One region of the Pelotomaculum isophthalicicum JI genome, then DNA from elsewhere that is predicted to be linked to it. Evidence: predicted binding sites of a transcription regulator. Region 1 holds the regulator's gene; the other holds the start of a gene.
The links. The regulator LexA, encoded in region 1, represses DNA repair genes until DNA is damaged. The targets are predictions, from matches to a motif close to CNAACANNTGTTNG.

Region 1 (8,895 bases):
TCTACGGTTGAACCCCTTAAACCTGTAAATACCACTTTTACAGATACAAAGAGCGCTTATTAAAATCACGTTGGGTAAACAAAACGGCTCCTCTTAAGAGGGGCCTGTTTTTTTGGTCGTAATAGTCCGGTTCGGGCGTATAATGTTAATGATAAAGCCCGAGAGGTGGCTGAATTACGGTGAAGGTAAAAAAATGGGACATCCGGGAGCTTGGAGGGGGCATGGGTAACGGCAGCCGGAACAGGAAAAAAAACGTCCTGAGTCTGCAGGCTGCCGTCAAGGCCGCACATACCGGAGAGGAACAGTGTCTTCAACAGAACGCCGGCGATATTATGCGGGAACTGTATAATCTGGTTGGTCTGCATGAAGTGAAAAAATTAATAGAAGAAATTTACGCGTTTGTGGAGATCCAGAGGCGGAGACAGAAAGAAAAGCTGGCTGCCGAGCCGCTTGTGTTGCACATGATTTTCAAGGGCAACCCCGGCACCGGCAAAACTACTGTGGCCAGGATACTGGGCAAGCTGTTCAGAGAGGTTGGCGTGTTGCCGAAAGGTCATCTTGTTGAAGTCGAAAGGGCTGATCTGGTAGGTGAGTTCATTGGTCATACCGCTCAGAAAACGAGAGAGCAGATCAAAAAGGCGCTGGGAGGCATCTTGTTTGTTGACGAGGCATACGCGTTGGCCAGGGGCGGGGAAAAGGACTTCGGCAAAGAGGCCATAGATACCATGGTTAAGAGCATGGAGGACTACCGTGACAGCCTGATTCTTATCCTGGCGGGCTATCACGATGAAATGGACTGGTTTGTGGAAACTAACCCCGGTTTGCGTTCGCGCTTTCCTATTAATATATCTTTTCCCGACTACAGCAACAGGGAACTGCTCGCCATCGCCGATTTGATGCTGCAGCGAAGGCAGTATGTTCTGTCCAGCGGCGCCAGGGATGAGTTGCGTTTTTTTATTGAAAAGGAGCATAAGCTGCACGAGCACAGCGGCAACGCCCGCATGGTAAGAAACCTTGTCGAAAAGGCGATCCGCCGCCAGGCCGTTCGCCTGATGAAAAAAAACTGCGAATTGAGCCGCGTGGATTTGATGTCGATTGTCAGAGAGGACCTGGGAGGGAGTTAAAATGGCTTATTACAACCAAGATCTAGTAAGTTTGTCTGCCGAGGTGGATAACGAAGTTCAACCGGTTTACCGCTTGATTGAAGACATGGCCTTGAAAAACCATGCCAAGGTGCTGGAGTCATTCCGGCGGGTGAGAGTCAGCGAATTTCATTTGAAAGGATCAACCGGCTACGGCTATGGGGATCAGGGGAGGGCCGCGCTTGAAGAAGTTTACGCGGCCGTTTTCCGGGCGGAGGCGGCATTGGTCAGGAGCCAGTTTGTTTCAGGCACTCATGCTATTGCCGCGTGTCTTTACGGCGTTTTGCGGCCGGGAGATGAACTTCTTGCAGTGCAGGGCGAACCGTATGACACACTTGGTGAAATGATCGGCGTCAGGGGCGAGTCAAACGGTTCGTTGCGGGAGTTTGGAGTGATCTATAAACAGGTTGACCCGTCGCCGGGCGGCGGGATAGATTACCCGGCAGTCGAAGAGGCGTTGGGAGACAAGACAAAAATGGTTATGCTCCAGCGTTCCAGAGGCTACCACTGGGGACCTTCTTTGGGAATCAATGAAATGAAAAAGTTAATTAGTTTCATCAAGCAGAAAAAACCGGACGTGGTCGTTTTTGTCGACAACTGCTATGGTGAATTTGTTGAAAATGAAGAACCGGTGGAAGCAGGCGCCGATCTGGCGGCCGGATCGTTGATTAAAAATCCCGGAGGTGGTGTTGCACCTACCGGAGGGTATATAGTGGGAAGGAAAAAGTATGTTGATGCGGCTGCCAACCGTTGGAGCGCTCCGGGCATCGGAGCGGAAGTCGGGCCTTCTCAGGACTGCCAGCGCTTGCTTTTTCAGGGTTTGTTTCTTGCGCCGCATATTGTCGCGGAAGCGCTTAAGGGCATGGTATTTGCCGCAAGATTTTTTGAAAAACTGGGATTCGCGGTCATGCCGGAATACCACGAGGAGCGCAATGATATTGTACAGGCTATCGGCCTTGGAGCGCCGGAGCGGATGGTGGCTTTTTGCCGGGGTCTCCAGGGGGCTTCTCCGGTAGATTCCCATGTCCGTCCGGAACCGAACGCAATGCCTGGTTACGGGGACCCGGTGATTATGGCCGCGGGAACATTTATCCAGGGCGCTTCGCTGGAATTGAGCGCGGATGGCCCGATCCGCCCGCCTTATGCTGTTTACCTACAGGGAGGGCTTTCCAAAGAATACGTCAAATTGGCCGTGCTTAGCGCCGCCAGGGAAGTGCTGAAGTTGGGTTGAGGTCTGCCAGATATAAATTTAAGGAAATTTTTATTTTAGAATTTTAAGAAAGTTTAAATAATAAGAAGGTTTTTTTTAATTACTAGCGAAACTTTATAAGGAAAAGAGCATTATTTTCGTTTACGTTGTCAATTGGCGGTGGTGTATTGGTGAATTTTAAGCAATTGGAGTCATTTTTGTGGGTGGCCGAACTGCAGAGCTTCACTAAAGCGGCCCGCCAGCTGTATATGAGTCAGCCGGCTGTCAGCTTTCAGATCAAAGCGCTTGAAGAGGACCTTGAGGTAATGCTGTTCAAGCGCGGTGACAAGAAGATGGTTTTAACAGACGCGGGGCAACTTTTGTACCGGGAAGCGAAGCAAATGTTCCGGCATTACCAAAAGATCAAGGCTGGATTGGACGATTTGAAAGGGCTGAAAACCGGGCACCTGATTGTAGGCGCCGGTACCATACCGGGAGAATACTTGCTGCCGCTGCTTATTGGGGAGTTTAAAAAAAAGTACCCCGGCATTCAAATTACTCTCAAAGTATCGGGAAGCGGGCAGGTTGAACGTTGGGTCCGGGAGCGGGAAATAGATCTCGGCATTACCGGCGCGCTGATGGAAGGTCAAGAAATTGAATGCAGCCCATGGTTGCAGGACGAGCTATTGTTAATTGTCCCTCCGTTACACCCGTGGGTTAACTCCGGTACTGTAAAAGTTTCAGATTTGAAGAGCGAAACGATGATTTTCCGTGAACAAGGGTCGGGAACCCGCCGGACTATTGAACAAAAGCTGGCTGAGCAAGGTATAACCGTGGATCAGATACCCCAGGGGATTGAATTGGGCAGCTCAAGGGCCGTAATAACGGCAGTCGAAGCCGGTCTGGGAGTGAGTATCGTATCAAAGTACGCTGTCAGGGAATCGCTGGAACTGGAGCGGGTGAGGGAAGTTCATATAGATGACTTTGACTTGAGCCGTACTCTCTATCAAGTCCGTCACAGCCAAAGCATGGCCGGGTTCGCTATTGACGCTTTTACCGATTTTATAAATAATGATGAGGTTTATAAGGTTTTTGACTTTAAAAAAACACCGTAACTGTCACGGTGTTTTTTACCGATTTTTATTCCTTGTATTATTCCTTGTATATCAATGTATTTTTCGCAGCAAACCTGCGACTTTACCGAGTACTTGAACATTTCTCGCATATATGGGTTCGAGCAATCTGTTTTCAGGCTGGAGTCTGATCCGGTCATCCTCTTTAAAAAAACGTTTAACAGTCGCTTCTTCTTCCAATAGGGCGACAACTATTTCACCGTTGTCGGCAACATGTTGCTGTCTTACTATAACCATGTCTCCATCCAGGATACCTGCTTCGACCATGCTGTCACCTTTTACCGTGAGCATAAAAAATTCGCCGGTTCCAGTAAAAAAGGAGGGGAGCGGAAAGGTGTCTTCCCTGTTCTCTGTGGCCAGCAGCGGCACACCGGCGGCCACCCGTCCCAGCAGAGGGACGCTGATTAATTCTATGTTGTTTTCTTTGCTGTCACTTAGCACTTCCATCGCCCTTGGTTTGGTCGCGTCACGCCTGAGGTAACCTTTTCCTTCCAATCTCTTTAAGTAACCGTGTACTGTAGAGCTTGAGCTTAAACCTACGGCCTGTCCAATCTCCCTGACCGAGGGCGGGTATCCTTTCTCCCGGATATTTTTTTTAATGACGGCCAGGACAAGTTCTTCTTTTGAGGTGAGTTGATCACTCATTTTTTCACCAGCCTTTAATATAATGCTAGTAATATTATACCATAAATAATGAAAATAAAAAACATAAGTTCGGTACTGGTTTGGTTGAAACTGTTGGAATTTATTTGAATCAACACGCGGTATTTTTTTTGAGGGTTTCAGGTGACGTGTACCTTGCGCGTTCTCTGAAACCCTTTCTATTTTTGATTTGTAAACATTTTTGCCCTGTGATAAAATCTTAACGATTAATAGTCATGCAGGTGCAATTTTGTTTTAGAGGGAAAAATATACTCTGCTCTGGGAGGTTTTAATATCAAAATTATTCATGCTGCTGAAATAGTTGAGGCGGTTGCCGGGCTGTGCCAGGAAGCCAATTTTAACCTGGGGCATGATATGCTGGAAGGACTGCAAAGAGCTTACGAACAGGAAGTCTCTATTAATGGAAAAGAGATTATAAAACAATTGCTTGCAAATGCTGAAATTGCCCGCGAAGAGAAAATTCCGATATGTCAGGATACGGGTTTTACAGTTGTTTTTGTTGAGTTGGGTCAGGATGTGCGCGTTGTGGGTGGTGATTTTTACGGCGCGATCAATGAAGGTGTGCGAAAAGGGTATACTGAAGGCTATTTAAGGAAATCTATTGTAAGCCATCCGCTGGAGCGCGAGAATACTGGCGACAACACACCGGCTGTGATTCATACCAAGATTGTTCCCGGTGAAAACATTCGGTTGATTGTCGCTCCAAAAGGCGGAGGAAGTGAAAATATGAGCGCTGTTAAAATGTTGAAACCGTCTGAAGGAGTACAAGGCTTAAAAAAGTTTGTTGTAGAGGTGGTTAAGGCCGCCGGTCCAAATCCCTGTCCGCCGGTGGTTGTTGGCGTGGGCGCCGGCGGCACCTTTGAAAAGGCCGCCCAATTGTCAAAAGAGGCGTTGTTGAGAGATTTAGGGAAAGAAAGTCAATATCCGGATATCGCGAAATTAGAAAAAGAGTTATTGGATGAAATTAATCGCCTCGGTATAGGGCCGCAAGGATTAGGCGGAAGAATAACCGCCCTGGCAGTCCATATCGAGATTTACCCCACCCATATCGCCAGCCTGCCGGTGGCTGTGAATATTAACTGCCATGCGGCGCGGCACAAGGAAGCGGTATTGTAAAAATATCAGTAGTCAGTAGTCAGTAGTCAGGAACCAGGGACCAGGAACCAGGAACCAGGAACAGAATAAAGGAATAGTTTATCGTCTCAGGAAATTCTGAATTCTCCCCAAAAATAAAACTAACCATTTTCACCCATCTAATGATGAAGCGAAGCTTCATGGGTGTCTGACCACTGAATTCTGAATGCCTGGAATATCTTTACAGGAGCCAAAAGTTGGGAGTTAGAATAAGAGAATGGTTTATTATTTAGAGATTTTGAATACTGACTACTGACTACTGACTACTTGAGTTATGCGACAGGTGGTGATCTAAATGGACCGGATCAGCCTCACTACTCCGTTATCCGGTGAGGTGGTGGAAAATCTCCGGAGCGGCCAGCGAGTTTCGTTGAGTGGAACTATTTATACAGGCCGTGACGCAGCGCATAAAAGGTTGATTGAATGTATCGATCGTGGAGAAGAGTTGCCCTTTGATCTGAAAGGGCAGGTTATCTATTATGTGGGACCGTCACCGGCCAGGCCGGGCATGGTTATTGGGTCGGCCGGGCCGACCACGAGCGGGCGAATGGATTTATACGCTCCTAAATTATACGCGTTGGGTCTTAAAGCAACGATAGGCAAAGGCCGCAGATCGCCTGAGGTGATAACTGCGATGCGGCAGTACAAAGGCGTCTACCTGGCGGCGGTGGGAGGAGCAGCAGCGCTGATAGCCAAATCAATCAAAGAGGCCAGGGTGATCGCCTACCCTGAGCTTGGGCCTGAAGCTGTGTACAAGTTGCTTGTAGAAGATTTCCCGGCGATTGTTGTAAATGATACAGTAGGTGGCGATCTGTACGATGAAAGTATCAAGCTTTATTCAGACTTTAAAGAGGATGACCACATTTAATCAATGATTAAACTGGAAAATAAATTAGTATTTTCATAATATTCAGTACGAAATAACTACACCATCTAACATATTATTTATACATATGTATACACGATTATTATAAAAGATAATACCATGATAGATAGTTGGTTCGGAAGTATACAGTATAATATCAAATCTTGAAGGAAATGAAACTTCCATTGAAGAACTGTACTTAATATGATACTTTATATAAAAGATTGCGGATGATTTTTTATAAAATTTATCGAGGTTTAATAATGTTTTCCGGTAAACGGATCAGATATCCTGAAGGTGTAAAAAGTAACAATTTTGGGTTAGACTATTTAGCGAATTGCTTGACATAGAATAAAAATATTGGTTTGGACAATGCGTATGCCTATGAAGTGGAGGTATTTTGTTATATGCATGATAAATTAGAGCATCTTAATAATCTTAGACGGTTGGTAGAAGCCGGGGGTGGCCGGAAACGTATTGATAAACAGCACGAAGCCGGAAAAAAGACGGCGCGGGAACGGATCGAGGCCTTGCTTGATCCTGGTAGCTTCAAGGAAGTTGACGTGTTCGCGGCATCTGACGATGATTTTACCAATATGGAGAACCCGGGGGAAGGTGTGGTAGCCGGTCACGGTATTATTGACGGCCGGAAAGTCTACGTCTATGCGCAGGATTTTACCGTCACCGGGGGATCGCTTGGGCGGGTGCACGCGGCTAAGATATGTAAGGTCCTTGATCTGGCCATGAAGGTCGGCGCCCCGGTGATTGGGCTGAACGACTCGGGTGGCGCCCGGATTCAGGAAGGTGTTGACGCCTTAAACGGTTACGGCGAGATTTTTTTTCGCAACACCATGGCGTCCGGTGTCATTCCTCAAATATCGGTAATACTTGGCCCCTGCGCCGGAGGCGCGGTTTATTCCCCCGCTTTAACTGATTTTATCTTCATGGTTTCCGGGGTCAGTCAGATGTTTATCACCGGCCCGCAGGTCATCAAGGCGGTGACCGGTGAAAAGGTAGATATGGAAACGCTGGGCGGCGCCGCAACACACAGTAAAGTCAGCGGTGTGGCGCATTTTATCAACAGCAGTGAAGATGATTGTATGCTGACCATCCGTGCGCTGTTAAGTTATCTACCATCCAATAATCTGGACGAAGCCCCAGTGTATGCTCCTGTGGAACCGGTAACGGATAAGGAGACAATGCTGGAAATAATTCCGGACGACCCGAATAAGAGCTACGACATTCGCGATATTATCTGCGGAGTAGTGGACAATAGCCAGTTCTTGGAGGTTCATCCGTATTTCGCGCAAAACGGCGTCGTCGGATTCGCCCGACTTGAAGGCCGTCCTGTAGGCGTGGTGGCCAACCAGCCCGCAGCGCTCGCCGGCAGCCTGGATATTAATGTATCGGATAAGATTGCCCGTTTTGTCCGTTTTTGTGACGCTTTTAACTTGCCGGTGGTTACCTTCATGGATGTGCCCGGGTTTTTACCGGGGGTCGATCAGGAGTACGGCGGGGTAATCCGGCACGGGGCGAAAATAATTTATGCGTATGCCGAGGCTACCGTGCCTAAAATTACCATTATTGTCCGGAAAGCTTATGGCGGCGCTTATATAGCCATGTGCTGCAGCGCTTTGCGCGCTGACGCGGTATACGCCTGGCCGAGCGCTGAAATAGCGGTTATGGGTCCTGAAGGCGCTGTTAACATAATTAATAATAAAGAAATAGCACAAGCGGAAAACCCGGTGGAAACGCGGCGGAAGCTGGTTGCCGATTACCGGACCCGGTTTGCCAACCCGTATATCGCCTGCGCCAGGGGCTATGTCACGGATGTCATCGACCCGCGTGACACACGTGCCACTATAATTGACGCATTGAATAACTTTTCCACCAAGCGGGAGTCAAGGCCGAGAAAGAAGCACGGTAATATACCTTGTTAGCATTGCGTGAAGGGAGGGGATGGCTGATGCCGGAGATGCGCGACGGCCGTATAAAACCGGAAGTGCTGGCGGCTATTACGGCGGCGCTTACAGTTTACGGTTATTCAGCGGATAAAGGTTACCGGATCGCCAACGTGCGAAAAATGAGCGATACCTGGAAAAAGACCGGGATTATTGAAAATATGTTGGTTCGGGAAATGAGTTTAACTTTAAATGGAACTGTTTTAGGAGGAAATCTGTGAAAAAATTTCGAGTTACAGTAAATGGTGAAGTCTATGAAGTAGAAATTGAAGAAGTCGGCGGGTCCGCCGACTCGCCCACTCAGCTTGGGGCTCCCGTGCCGCCGCGTACTCCGGAGGCGGCGCCGCTAGTCTCGGCGTCTGCGCCAATAATTGTACCGGGCGCCCGGAACGCATCATCCCTGTCGCTGGGTGACGCTGGTACCGTTACTTCTCCGATGCCCGGTATGATTAACGATGTTAAGGTGAAAACAGGTGACCAGGTTAAACCCGGTGATGTACTGATTGTCTTGGAAGCTATGAAAATGGAAAATTTAATCAAAGCCGACATTGCGGGCACCGTCAAGGAAGTAAGGGTTGTTAAAGGCCAGGCTGTTAATGGCGGAGACCCGCTGGCAGTAATTGCTTAAGGGCAAGGTGTTATTGATACGATAACCAGAGGAGGATAACAATGACAAAGATAAAGATTACCGACACAACGTTGCGAGACGGCCACCAGTCCCTGCTGGCCACCCGGATGAGAACAGAACACATGCTGCCCATTCTGGATAAACACGACGCTGTCGGCTTCCATTCCCTTGAGATGTGGG
Region 2 (8,895 bases), on a different contig from region 1:
GAAGAATTTGAGTTATCTTGCTTTTAGTAAACGCTGGGCAAATTATTTAACGGTAAGAACAGGACTTTCGCATGAAAAGGAACTGGTTTTAACTTATGTAATTGAAGTATTGACGCTTAACTTGATCAATATTGTGGCCGCGTTAATGCTTGGAATGTTGTTTGGCGTATTGCCCGGTACAGCCACCGGCATTTTTATTGCAACATTGTACAGGCATACAGCGGGAGGAGCCCATTCTAATTCCCCCTGGCGCTGCGGGATAATAACCATTACCATATATCCCCTGATTGCGCTGTCGGCGGTTAAGCTTTCCACATTGGGAAAATCATATGCCGATATACTAACTGCTTCAGCCATTATATTGGGTTTTGTGGCGATGATCCTGCTGGCGCCTGTGGACTCGCCGGCAGCGCCGATAATTTCCCCCTCAAGGCGAAAAAGATTAAAAATATCAGCATTGATAATAATGCTGACATTGTCGGCATTATTGGTTGTCCTTAGTCAAATTACATGGGATTACGCCCGGCAATTACAAATGTGCATTGTTGTATGTATAGTATGGTTGAGTTTGATGCTCACCAAACAAGGTCATAAATTAATTTCATTTGTGGATAATATAAAATTAGGGTGAACAATTTATCTTGGCTTCGATAAAATCTTCAAATATCTCCGATTCGTATGACTTTATTATTTCATATTTGCTTATGCCAAATAAATATATCCTTCCGGCGCCTTGCTCCATTCGACTATATAAAGACCAGATTATTCCATGTTTTGACAAATTACCAAACCAAGATTATACTTAAACTGTGCTCTTAAAGAGGGGTTTGGTAAATGAGTGTAAAAATTGGTCTGGTTAGCTTGGGTTGCCCAAAGAATCTGGTCGATTCTGAAATCATGCTGGGCATTTTAAAAAAAGACGGATTTGCCATAACGAACCGGGAAAAAGAAGCTGACGTTTTGATCATCAATACCTGTTCGTTTATTAACGATGCTAAGGAAGAGTCCATCAAAACAATACTTGAGCTGGCCCGTTTGAAGAAAGAGGGTTCCTGCAAAGCAATTTTAGTTTGCGGGTGTCTGGCCCAGCGCTACCCCAGGGAACTAACGGATGAAATGCCTGAAATTGACGGTTTGCTCGGTACTGGGGCAATAAGGGAAATTGCCGGGGCAGTAAAAAATATATTGGCGGGGAAAAAAGTATCCATGGTTGGCTCGCCCGGCTTTCTACATGATGCCGGTTTGCCGCGATTGACATCTACACCATCATACACCGCGTTTTTGAAAATAGCGGAAGGGTGCGATAATTGCTGTTCTTATTGTGTAATCCCGAGGATTAGGGGGCCATTTAGAAGCAGGCCTGTTGATGATATAGCAAGTGAAGCCGCAAGCCTTGCCGCAGGTGGTGTAAAAGAACTGGTTCTGGTTGCCCAGGATACAACCCGTTACGGAGTTGATCTTTACGGCAAACCCTCTCTGGTGGGTTTGCTTAAACATCTTGCGGCGCTTGACGGGCCGGCCTGGTTGAGGCTTCTTTATACTTACCCGGATCTACTAACGGACGAACTAATAAATTTAATGATATCCGAAAGAAAAGTGTGCCGTTATCTGGACCTGCCGCTCCAGCACGCCAGCAATGATGTGTTGGCCCGGATGAACAGACGTGGAAACCGTGAAGAGATAATACGGTTGGTGGAAAAGTTGCGTACGGCTTTACCCGGCATAACTTTACGCACATCTTTCATTACGGGATTCCCCGGTGAAACCGAAGCTGATTTTTTAGATTTGTTGGATTTTATACGGGAAGTTAAGTTTGATCGAGTCGGCATATTTACTTATTCGCAGGAAGAACATACTGCCGCCGCCAGTATGCCGGACCAGATACCTGAAGAAGTAAAATCGGAACGGCGGGACCGTGCCATGGCTATTCAACAAGAAGTTTCCCTTGAGAGAAATATGAAAAAGATTGGCAGCGTAATTTCTGTCCTGATTGAAGGATTTCATTCTATGGATCCGTTGAAATATTTTGGCCGTAGTGAAGGGGATGCGCCTGACATTGACGGGAAGGTTTATATTATGTCAGGAGTAAAGTTGAGCCCGGGTGATATTGTGCAGGTCCTGGTAGTCAATGCTTCGGAGTATGATCTGACTGGAGAATTAATTTAATGAATTTGCCCAACCGTTTAACTATGGCCCGTATACTCCTCATACCTTTTTTTTTATTAATTGCTTCACTAAAATATCATTACGCTGACTATCTAGCTGTCTTTGTTTTTGTACTGGGCGCAGCTACTGATGGACTCGACGGTTATTTTGCGAGGCGAAACAATCAAGTAACCCTGCTGGGTAAATTTATGGACCCGTTGGCTGATAAAATATTGGTATCAACTGCCCTGATCATCTTGGTCGAGATGGGCCGGTTGTCCGGTTGGATTGCCGTAGTAATCATCAGCAGGGAATTCGCAGTGACCGGTTTACGGGCTGTCGCCGCTGCCGAAGGGGAGATATTATCCGCCAGCAGGCTCGGTAAGATCAAAACTGTTACCCAGATAGTGGCTATTGTTGCCATGTTTGTCGGGGATCATTTAAATGGCTTGTTTCACTTGCCGATTGCCGGCATTACCATGGCTTTCGCAGTTATATTTACTGTTTGGTCCGGTTTCGATTACTTTAACAACACATGGAAAATATTTAAAAAAAGCGGTTATTGATACATGGCTTCATCCAGTTATTCACTAGGGAAACAAAATACCCTTTTATGCTATAATTATTGGCGGTATAGCATTCCAAACATTCGGAAAGGGGATCGCCATGCAATGGCAAGGTTTAAAGATACCGGTAATTATCTTCTCGCTATTGGCAGGGCTTGTTGTTATCTTCAGCGTCCAGTGGGTTTATCAAAAATACAGTTTTCAAAATCCCTTAAATATGGTTTTGTCCAGTAATGAGGCTGTCGAATCTTATCAAATAAGCACCGAGGGCAAACAGGTCAAGATAACGCTGACATTTAAAGACACTGCGGATTTGATGCAGTCATATAATGAACTGCAGAAAGAGCTAACCCAAAAAATGGGCCAGCGGCCTTACTATCTCGTGTTGAAAGACAACAGGGATGACAGTTTGCAACAGGTGTGGTACAACAGTCAGTTTGCCGTTTACCAGGCGATTGCCCAGGGAAGTTACCGGAGTATGGCGGAAGAGATCAAACGGGAGGCCGGTGCGGCAGGAGCTGAGGCGAAAATTAATATTGACGAAAAGAACATTTACATCAGATTAAAAAAAGATGGGCGGACCCTAGACGAGGTGATTGCCAGGGATACAGGGCAGCCTAATGGCAGCATTAAGGCGCCCCTTGCCGGAGGTGGAACAAATGCTCAAGGAAATTAGCATAGGGTTGAGTCTTGCCCTGATAGTTTCCATGATAATCATGGGCTATGATGTAACACCTTTTTTATTTGTTTTGGCTGCCGGCGGCGGACTTTATTATGTTGCCAGGATGAGGGGCATGGTCGGCGCCAAAAATTTTGACAGCCCGGTAGGCGCGGGGCGTTACGAAATTTCCTTCAGTGATATTGGCGGGCAATTCTCAGCAATCCATGAATTGCGCGAGGCTTTAGACTTTATTAAAAACCACCAGAGCATTAGAAGTTTGGGTATTCGCCCGCTTAAGGGTATCCTGCTTACGGGGCCGCCCGGAACCGGCAAGACGCTGATGGCTAAGGCCGCGGCTAGTTATACAGACGCTGTCTTTATAGCTGCTTCCGGATCGGAATTTATTGAAATGTATGCGGGAGTCGGCGCTCAACGAGTAAGAAAATTGTTTCAAACAGCAAGAGATTCAGCACCCCGCCAAAAAAAGAATTATGCCTTGATTTTCATAGATGAAATTGAAATCTTGGGCGGCAAGCGTGGACAAACTACCAGTCATTTGGAGTATGATCAGACTCTAAACCAGCTCCTTGTGGAAATAGACGGTCTGAAAGTTGATGATAACGTGAGGATATTGCTTGTAGCCGCCACTAACCGGTCTGACATGCTTGACCCGGCGCTTATGCGGCCGGGGCGTTTTGACCGGATTGTTAAAGTTGACCTGCCTGACAAAGACGGCAGGCTGGAGATCCTAAAAATTCATACAAGAAACAAACCACTGGCTGAAGATGTGAAATTGAACGTAATTGCCAGGGAAACTTTTGGTTTTTCAGGCGCCCACTTGGAGAGCCTGGCAAACGAAGCGGCTATCCTGGCTATGCGCGAAAAATCATCGGTAATAAAGCAACATCATTTTAACGAGTCAATTGATAAGGTAATGATGGGCGGAAAGCTGGATAAACGTCCGTCAGAGGCTGAAATGAAGCGAATAGCCATTCATGAGATTGGCCATGCTTTGATTAGCGAACATGTCCGGGCAGGTTCTGTTTCCACCCTGACCATTACCCCCCGCGGTGATGCTCTGGGGTATATGCGCCAGACCCCGGAAGATGATACTTACTTGTATACTAAAGATTACCTTGAGAATCAAATTTCTGTTATGCTGGCAGGCGCGGTTGCTGAGGAAACCATCTTGGGTAACCACAGCACTGGTTCCGCCAATGACTTTGAACAAGCAATGCGCACAGCCGAGACAATGTTGCGTTCAGGCATGTCGGATTTGGGCGTAATAAGCTTTGACAATCTTCCCCAGGAATTAAAACACAATACTCTGACCGGCATAATACAGGAGCAGGAGCAACGGGTAAAAAAACAAATTTCGGAAGCGCGACAGGTATTTAAAAAAATTTCAGAAATCCTGTTGGAAAATGAAAAAATCACTGGGGAGCAATTCCGTAAAGTCATCGGGGAATATAATGCGCTGAATTAATTATTTTCAACATATTATCCATAAATATTATCCATTAGGTAAACGGATCGGCCTGAATAATTTTCGAGCTGATCCGTTTCCTCTTAGTATATTGAGCCTACTGTATCGTTTCAGTTTATGCTATAATTTGACTTGAAAGTTAATATCGGGGTGTGATGATTTGAAAGCAGAACTTATTTTTACCGGTTCGGAACTTACCCAGGGCCGTATTGTGAACAGCCATGCCCAGTATTTAGGAAGATGGTTGTCAGAGCTTAATTTTGATGTCGCATTGCATATCACGGTAGGAGATCATTTCGAAAGACTGGAGCAGGTTGTCAGGCAGGCGCTGGAACGGTCTGATTTAATACTAATCACCGGGGGACTTGGTCCGACCACGGACGATCTTACCAAGGATACTGTCGCTCACGTGCTTGGCTTGCCCCTGGTCCTTGATGAAAAATCGCTGGACGGGATTAGGAATTTTTTTGACCGCCGCGGCATGACCATGCCGGAATCAAATATCAGGCAGGCCTATATTCCGCAAGGAGCAACCATTTTACCAAATAAACGGGGAACCGCGCCCGGCATATTAATTGAAAAGGGAAATAAAATTATTGCTCTTTTGCCCGGGCCGCCGCACGAATTGACTGCAATGTTTGAGGATACTCTAATGCCTATTTTGTCCCAAAAAGCCGGTTCCGGGGCGGTTACCCGGTTTAAAGCAATCAAAGTTACCGGTATTTCCGAGTCAGCTGTTCAGGATCTGATTAAAGACCTGGGCGGGCAAGGTAATCCAGGCATCACTTATTTAGCCAGCCCGGGCCAGGTGCAAGTGCGGATAACTGCGCAAGCGGCAAGTGCGGAACAAGCTGAAAAGATGGTGGAAGAACTATCGGAAAAGGTAAGTTGTCGTCTTAAAGATTATATTTTTGGTTATGGTGATGAAAATATAGAGGTTATTGTTGGTAAACAACTGCTTGATAAAGGGATGTCAATAGGTGTGGCAGAATCGTGCACCAGCGGATTAATTGCCGCGAGGTTGACTGACATTCCCGGTAGTTCAGCATACTTTATAGGTGGTGTGGCTGCGTACAGCAATGAGGTGAAAAAAGCGATCCTCGGAGTGGCCCCCGACATAATTGACTCGCACGGGGCCGTCAGTAAAGAGACGGCAGTGGCTATGGCTGAAGGTGTGCGGAACCTGATTCACACAAGCCTGGGTCTTGCCGTAACAGGTATCGCCGGGCCGGATGGCGACACTCCGAACAAACCAATAGGGTTGGTTTATATTGCCCTGGCGTCGGAAAAGGGCGCCTCTTACCGGAAGTTCCACTTTCCCGGTAACCGGCTGGCTGTAAGAATGGGTACAGTTAATGCCGCGTTAAGTATGGTAAGGTCTTTCCTTCAAGAAAAATAATAAGATGATCTGATTATTGTTATTGACACAAACCAAAAAGCGCCATATAATTAATTAATGGACCGAACATGTGTTCATGCCGTAAAAATAACACCCTAAAATGGAGGTAATATTTTGTCGGATAAACAAAAAGCTTTAGAACTGGCGCTTATGCAAATAGAACGGCAATTCGGCAAGGGTTCGATCATGAAGCTGGGGGAAGCCTCCGCTAATTTAAATGTAGAGGTTATTCCAACAGGCACTTTGGCGCTGGATATCGCTCTTGGCATCGGAGGAGTGCCGCGCGGCAGGGTTATAGAGATATTTGGACCGGAGTCTTCCGGGAAAACAACTGTGGCTTTGCACATCATCGCCGAGGCACAGAAGACAGGTGGGGCAGCGGCTTTCATCGATGCCGAGCACGCCCTCGATCCGTCGTATGCAAGGAACCTGGGCGTCGATATTGAGAACCTGCTGGTGTCCCAGCCGGATACCGGCGAACAGGCGCTGGAAATTGCCGAGGCTTTGGTGCGCAGCGGGGCTATAGATGTCATCGTTATTGATTCTGTGGCTGCCCTGGTACCCCGTGCTGAGATTGAGGGGGAGATGGGAGACTCACACGTCGGATTGCAGGCGCGGCTAATGTCTCAGGCGCTGCGGAAGCTCACCGGATCGATCAGTAAGTCGCACACTACAGTGGTCTTTATTAATCAAATCAGGGAAAAAGTTGGCATAATGTACGGCTCGCCTGAAACTACCACCGGGGGGCGCGCCTTGAAATTCTACGCTTCGATTCGCATGGAGGTGCGTAAACAGGAAAATATCAAGCAAGGCGCTGATATTATTGGGAGCCGCACCAGAGTCAAGGTGGTGAAAAATAAAATGGCTCCTCCTTTTAAACAGGCTGATTTCGATATTATGTACGGAACGGGAATATCCAAAGAAGGCAGCATTCTGGATATCGCCGCTGATTTAAACATAATCAACAAAAGCGGGGCATGGTATTCTTATAATGATGAAAGACTCGGCCAAGGACGGGAAAATGTCAAGGAATTCTTGAAAGAGCATCCGGACATAGCTAGAGAAGTTGAACAAAAAGTTCGCATAGCTCAAAATCTTGCAAGTGTTAAAGACACGCCTTTAATTGTAGGGATAGCAGAAGGCAATTTGAGTAATAATGAAAAGTGAATTTGAAAAAGCCAGGTCTTTAGCCTTACGGATGTTGGTTTTTCGCCGGCGTTCCAAGCATGAGTTGGAACAGTGTCTGAAGCGAAAGGGTTTTAGTCCTGAAGTGTCACGACCAGTTTTAGATGTTTTGGGAGAGTACGGCTATATTGATGATATGGAATTTGCCCGCTGTTGGGTAAACCAGAGGCTAGGCAAAAGAGGGCTTAGGGGGTTAAAGCAAGAACTGCGGGGTAAAGGGATCTGTACTAGTATTATTGACGATATTCTGGGTGAACTTGGGTTTGATAAGGAATATCATGCTGCCATGAAACTAGTTGAAAAAGAAATGTTGCGGAGTAGCGGGGCATACAATCTGCCGCGGCTGGTAAGTTTGCTTAACAGGCGTGGTTTTACGTGTGAAGTAATTAATAAGATCCAACATAAAGTCAAAGATGGCGAGAGATATTGAATTTATACTCCTGAGGTCTTAAATGCCTGGTTTTAGCTTGACATTTTTTAAAGAAACCTGTACAATTTAATTTGGGAGAAAATAGAATTAGATACTACTATGTACGGGTTTTATTATAGATAAAATCCAATAATTTATTTCTAAGGTCGAAGTCCGGTTTGGTTTTACTTAAACCGGATTTAGGAAGGTACCTATTTTGAGGTTTTTTTCTTTCCGTGATCTGGACAAGAATAAAAAGTAGTATCAGTTCATTTTCTACCGAGTTATACTCGGTTTTTTTTTGTTGCCATACAAAATTTAATAAAAAAAGGGGGTGAAAAAAAGTATTGGAATTTAATTTAATTATAATTATTATAGGATCTGCATTGGCAGCTTTTGTAATAGGATATTTCCTGAGAAAATACCTGGCTGAAGCTAAAATTACTTCCGCTGAGAACGAGGCAAAGAAAATACTGGAGGAAGCTGAAAAGAATGCTGAAGCGAAAAAGCGGGAAGCAATTCTGGAGTCCAAAGAAGAGGTTCTAAAACTACGTAATGAAGTGGAGAGAGAGAACCGGGAGCGCAGATCGGAACTTCAAAGACTGGAACGCAGGTTAGTTCAGAAGGAAGAAAATCTGGACCGCAAAGCTGACTCAATAGAAAAAAAGGAGGATGTTCTGAGCCGGAAAGAAACAGAAATAGAAGCTGTTAAAAATCAACTTACGGAAGTATATAACAAGCAGCTAGGTGAATTGGAACGGATATCTGGCATGACATCTGAAGAAGCTAGACAGATCCTGCTTACCGATATTGAAAAAGAAATACAGCATGAAGTAGCAATAATGATAAAGGACATGGAAAACAAGGCTAAGGAAGAAGCGGAAAAGCGGGCTCGTGATGTTATTTCCTTAGCTATTCAGAGGTGTGCGGCGGATCATGTCGCTGAGGCTACAGTAGCTGTGATACCTTTACCCAGTGATGAAATGAAAGGGCGTATCATTGGACGCGAAGGTAGAAATATTCGCGCTTTTGAAACGCTCACAG

Region 2: recA (recombinase RecA) is a predicted target of LexA. The motif match lies at 6,321-6,334, and genes of this name have one in related genera.

Annotation. Positions count from the first base shown of each region.
Region 1 covers NZ_JAKOAV010000001.1:82,477-91,371, forward strand. The annotation lists gene hfq (RNA chaperone Hfq) at 1-63, shown strand, start outside; gene L7E55_RS00355 (AAA family ATPase) at 222-1,124, shown strand; gene L7E55_RS00360 (methionine gamma-lyase family protein) at 1,126-2,373, shown strand; gene L7E55_RS00365 (selenium metabolism-associated LysR family transcriptional regulator) at 2,523-3,446, shown strand; gene lexA (transcriptional repressor LexA) at 3,498-4,109, opposite strand; gene L7E55_RS00375 (fumarate hydratase) at 4,401-5,243, shown strand; gene L7E55_RS00380 (Fe-S-containing hydro-lyase) at 5,557-6,129, shown strand; gene L7E55_RS00385 (acyl-CoA carboxylase subunit beta) at 6,534-8,066, shown strand; gene L7E55_RS00390 (hypothetical protein) at 8,093-8,308, shown strand; gene L7E55_RS00395 (biotin/lipoyl-containing protein) at 8,305-8,715, shown strand; gene L7E55_RS00400 (pyruvate carboxylase subunit B) at 8,757-8,895, shown strand, end outside.
Region 2 covers NZ_JAKOAV010000004.1:80,213-89,107, reverse strand. The annotation lists gene L7E55_RS03540 (accessory gene regulator ArgB-like protein) at 8-631, shown strand; gene rimO (30S ribosomal protein S12 methylthiotransferase RimO) at 835-2,166, shown strand; gene pgsA (CDP-diacylglycerol--glycerol-3-phosphate 3-phosphatidyltransferase) at 2,166-2,711, shown strand; gene L7E55_RS03525 (hypothetical protein) at 2,812-3,387, shown strand; gene L7E55_RS03520 (AAA family ATPase) at 3,371-4,858, shown strand; gene L7E55_RS03515 (competence/damage-inducible protein A) at 5,019-6,257, shown strand; gene recA (recombinase RecA) at 6,408-7,424, shown strand; gene L7E55_RS03505 (regulatory protein RecX) at 7,414-7,872, shown strand; gene rny (ribonuclease Y) at 8,199-8,895, shown strand, end outside.